Regions from separate parts of the Streptomyces sp. NBC_00683 genome, predicted to be linked through region 2. Evidence: predicted binding sites of a transcription regulator. Region 2 holds the regulator's gene; the other holds the start of a gene.
The links. The regulator HspR, encoded in region 2, represses chaperone genes until heat shock. The targets are predictions, from matches to a motif close to TTGAGNNNNNNNNNCTCAA.
Positions count from the first base shown of each region.

Region 1: a site for HspR is predicted at 1,541-1,559, ahead of lon (endopeptidase La). Genes of this name have one in related genera too.

Region 1 is NZ_CP109013.1:2,993,294-2,995,760, forward strand. Features, by position in the region: gene lon (endopeptidase La) at 1-1,518, opposite strand, end outside; gene OG257_RS13050 (spermidine synthase) at 1,842-2,467, shown strand, end outside.
Region 2 is NZ_CP109013.1:4,591,539-4,594,005, reverse strand. Features, by position in the region: gene OG257_RS20615 (helix-turn-helix transcriptional regulator) at 67-1,086, shown strand; gene OG257_RS20610 (heat shock protein transcriptional repressor HspR) at 1,117-1,563, opposite strand; gene dnaJ (molecular chaperone DnaJ) at 1,565-2,467, opposite strand, start outside.

The DNA of each region.
Region 1 (2,467 bases), 1.6 Mb from region 2:
GTCCAGCCTGACCAGCTCCATGCGGTCGAGCAGGGCTTCCGGGATGGCTTCGAGCACGTTCGCCGTGGCCAGGAACACCACGTCGCTGAGGTCGAGTTCGACCTCCAGGTAGTGGTCGCGGAAGGTGTGGTTCTGCGCCGGGTCGAGCACTTCGAGCAGGGCGGCGGCCGGGTCGCCCCGGAAGTCCGAGCCGACCTTGTCGATCTCGTCGAGCAGGACGACCGGGTTCATCGAACCGGCCTCCTTGATGGCGCGGACGATGCGTCCCGGGAGCGCGCCGACGTACGTACGCCGGTGGCCGCGGATCTCCGCCTCGTCCCGGACACCGCCGAGTGCGACGCGGACGAACTTGCGGCCCATGGCGTGCGCCACGGACTCACCGAGCGAGGTCTTGCCCACCCCGGGCGGACCGACCAGCGCCAGCACGGCACCGCCGCGCCGCCCGCCGACCACACCGAGTCCGCGGTCGGCACGCCGCTTGCGCACCGCGAGGTACTCGGTGATGCGCTCCTTCACGTCCTGCAGGCCCGCGTGCTCCGCGTCCAGGATCTCCTGGGCACCCCTGATGTCGTACGCGTCCTCGGTCCGCTCGGTCCACGGCAGTTCCAGGACGGTGTCCAGCCAGGTGCGGATCCAGGAGCCCTCGGGGCTCTGGTCGGACGCGCGCTCCAGCTTCTCGACCTCCTTGAGTGCGGCCTCGCGGACGTTCCCGGGAAGCTCGGCGGCCTCGACGCGCGCCCGGTAGTCGTCGGACTCGTCCTCCGGATCACCGTTGAGCTCGGAGAGCTCCTTGCGTACGGCGTCGAGCTGGCGCCGCAGCAGGAATTCGCGCTGCTGCTTGTCGACGCCCTCCTGGACGTCCTTGGCGATGGATTCGGCGACGTCCTGTTCGGCGAGGTGCTCGCCGAGCCACTGGACGGCGAGCTTGAGCCGGGCGACCGCGTCCACGGTCTCCAGCAGCTGGACCTTCTGGGCGGTGGTGAGGAAGGGCGAGTAGCCGGAATTGTCGGCGAGAGCCGAGATGTCCTCGATCTGCTGCACCCGGTCCACGACCTGCCAGGCGCCGCGCTTCTTCAGCCAGCTGGTGGCGAGCGCCTTGTACTCCTTGGCGAGTTCGGCGGCGGAGCCGGGCAGAGGATCGGGCAGGGACACGTCGATCCGCGTGCCCTCCACCCACAGCGCTCCGCCGGGCCCGCTGGTCCCGGCACCGATCCGTACCCGGTCACGGGCGCGGATGAGCGCGCCCGGGTCCCCGTCCGAGAGCCGCCCGACCTGCTCGACGGTTCCGAGGACACCGGTCCCCGTGTAGTTCCCGTCGATACGGGGGACGAGCAGCACCTCGGGCTTGCCGCCGCCGGGACGCGCGACGGCCTGGGCCGCCTCGACGGCGGCACGTACTTCCGCATCCGACAGATCGAGCGGCACCACCATTCCGGGAAGCACGACCTCGTCGTCGAGCGGCAGCACGGGCAGGTCGATCGGCGTGAACGCCTGGGACGCATTGGACTCAGCAGTCATGATCTCCCCTTCGGCAGGCAAGTTGAGTTATGTGGACTCAATGCTCCTGCGCTGCCGAATGTTCCCCACCGTGCGTTCGCTCTCAGCGATCACCCTGGGGCCCTGCCCCCGCACCGGGGCCCGCAGGCCGTACGGCGCCTGCCTCTACGCCAGCATTCCGCGTGGCACCCCCATTCCCGACGGGCTGCGTTCGGGCGGCGGAATCGAACGCCGCGTCCGACCGGGCGGGAGCGTGAAACTGGCGGAAATCGGCTGGTCCCGGTGGCGGCACCTGGGGATGATGGACCGGCCGACCGCCCTGCCGCCGACCGGAGACCACCCACATGTCCGTCACAGACGCCCACCGCCCCGTCACGCTCGACCGGCGCGAAGGGCCCTACGGCGAAGTCGTCCTGCGGGAGCGCGGCGACGACTTCGAGATCATCGCCAACGGCTGCTTCCTCATGGACACCTCCGACGGGCGCTCCGAGCGGCTGCTGATCGACGCGGCGCTCGACGCGCTGCCCGACGGGCGGCCGGACCCTGCCGTGCTCATCGGCGGGCTCGGCGTCGGCTTCTCGCTGGTTCGCGCGGCGGCCGGCGAGCGGTGGGGACGGATCGTGGTCGTCGAGCGGGAGCAGGCGATCGTGGACTGGCACCTGGAGGGGCCGCTCGGCCGGATCTCGGGTGCCGCCCTCGCCGATCCGCGGACCGAGATCCTCCGTACGGACCTCGTCGAGCACCTCCTCACGACCACGGAGCGTTACGACGCCTTGTGCCTGGATATCGACAACGGGCCCGACTGGACCGTCACGGAGGACAACGGAAGCCTCTATTCACCGGCCGGTCTCGCGGCCTGCCTGGCACGCCTGACGCCCGGCGGAGTCCTGGCCGTGTGGTCTGCGCAGCCGTCCGCGGACTTCGAGAAAGCCTTGCGGAATGCCGGATTCCACGCGGTACGGACCGAAGA
Region 2 (2,467 bases):
CATTCCCCCGGAGCCGGGCTTCCGCCACCGTCATCTTGTTGCAGTGCAGAAGAATGAGGGCCCCAAATCGACGTGGAAAAGGCAAAACCGACCCATTCTCATGGGAATCGAGAGCTGTGCGACCCGGCGATACGCCTGTACAAGGAAGCGCTGCGCGCGGGACGCCTCCCCCGCTCCGACCTGGACTCCGCTCCGTGCCTGCTGGAGATGGTCCTCGTCCAGCCCGACCCGGGCGACGACGCGTGGCTCCGTCCGGTCCCGCCGTCCGCCGCCCTGGCCCACCTGCTGCAGCCGATCACCAGGGAGATAGACGAGCGGATTCGGCTGACCTCCGCACTGTCGGGGGCGCTGGCGCCGCTGATGGCCGTCGCCGATGAGGACCCCAACCACGCGATCACCGTGCTCGAAGGGCGGTCGCTGATCATCTCCGTGCTCCGGGAGGCCTCCACCCATGCCAAGGAGGAGGTCCTGACGGCGCAGCCAGGGGGCAACAGGCTCACGCACAACATGCGGCAGGGTCTGGAGAACGCCCGCTCCGCGATCGCCTCGGGGGCCCGTCTGAAGCACATCTACCAGCACCCCGCACGCTACAGCCCGGGGCTCAAGGACTACGTGGCGGAGATACCGCCCGACCGCCTCCAGGTACGGACCGTCGAGCAGACCGTCGAACGGCTCATCATCTTCGACCGCGCCGTGGCCTACATCCCTGCCACTCCCACACGGGAGACCGCACTGGAAATCCGCCATCCCGCGCTCGTCACCTATCTCACCCAGGTCTACGAGGTCCTCTGGGCGCAGGCCACCCCCCTCACCCAGCAGCTGCCCGCGACCGTCCCCGGCGCCCCGGTCACCGCCGTCCAGCAGAGCGTCGCCCGGCTGCTGGCCGAGGGTCACGTCGACGACGTGGTCGCCCGCAAGCTGGGCATCAGCGTCCGCACCTGCCGCTCCCACATCTCCAAGCTCATGCAGACGCTCGACGCCCGCAGCCGGACCCACCTGGGAGCGCTCATCGTCCGGTCCGGCATCGCCGAGGCCGGCACCGGGACAGCACAGAGGCCCGCCCCCGGGGTCATGAACGGGTCATGACGCCCCTGGGGCGGGCCTCCGCAGCCGGTCTCAGTCCTTCGGCCTCTTGGGCCGCCAGACGACCAGTGCGCTGGTCTGCTGCACGTCCTGGTACGGCACCAGGTCGCGCCGGTAGGAGGCGTGCACCTGGGCCTCGCGCTGCTGCATGGCCACGGCCGCGCCGTCCACCGCCGCCGAGAGCTCGGCGACGCGCTGCTGGAGCGCGGCGACCTGGTTCTCCAGCTCGATGATGCGCTTGATGCCCGCCAGGTTGATGCCCTCGTCCTGCGACAGCTGCTGCACCGTGCGCAGCAGCTCGATGTCGCGGGCCGAGTAGCGCCTGCCGCGTCCGGCCGTACGGTCCGGCGAGACCAGGCCGAGGCGGTCGTACTGGCGCAGCGTCTGCGGATGCAGGCCCGAGAGCTGGGCCGCGATCGAGATCACGTACACCGGTGATTCATCGGTCAGCTGGTACGGATTGCGTCGACGGCCGTCCATCTCAAGCTCCCTTCGCAGCCTGGAACAGCTCCGCCCGCGGGTCCTCCCCCGCGGTCGCCTTCCGGTAGGCCTCCAGCGCTTCCTGAGCCTCTGCGCCGAGGTCCTTGGGCACGGACACCTCCACGGTGACCAGGAGGTCGCCACGGGTGCCGTCCTTGCGCACGGCTCCCTTGCCGCGGGCCCGCATCGTACGCCCGTTGGGGGTGCCGGCCGGGAGTTTCAGGGTGACCGGAGGTCCGCCGAGCGTGGGGACCTTCACCTCGCCGCCGAGTGCCGCCTCCGCGAAGGTGACGGGCACGGTGACGGTGAGGTTGTCGCCCTTGCGGCCGAAGACCGGATGGGCGTCGACATGGACGACGACGTAGAGGTCGCCGGCCGGGCCGCCGCGCTCGCCCGGGCTGCCCTTGCCGCGCAGCCGGATCCGCTGGCCGTCCAGCACGCCCGCCGGGATCCGCACCTGCATGGTGCGGGCCGACTTCGCCCGGCCGCTGCCCTTGCAGACCTCACAGGGGTCCTGGGCGATGAGGCCCCGGCCCTTGCAGTCCACACAGGGGTCGGTGAGCGAGAACCCGCCGCCGCTGCCGCGTGACACCTGACCGGTGCCGACGCAGGTCGGACAGACCCTGGGGGTGCCGTTCCTGTCGCCCGTGCCCGAACACGCCTTGCAGGGCGCCTGGCTGGACATCCGCAGCGGGACCGTGGCCCCGTCGACGGCCTCGGTGAAGCTGAGCGTCACCTCGGACTCGATGTCCTGGCCCCGGCGCGGCTGGACACGGGTGCCCGCACCGCCCCGGTTGAACAGTCCGCCGAAGACGTCGCCCAGGCCGCCGCCGCCACCGCCGAACCCGCCGGCACCGCCGCCCTGGCCCGCACCCGGGGCACCCCCGAAGAGGTCGCCCAGGTC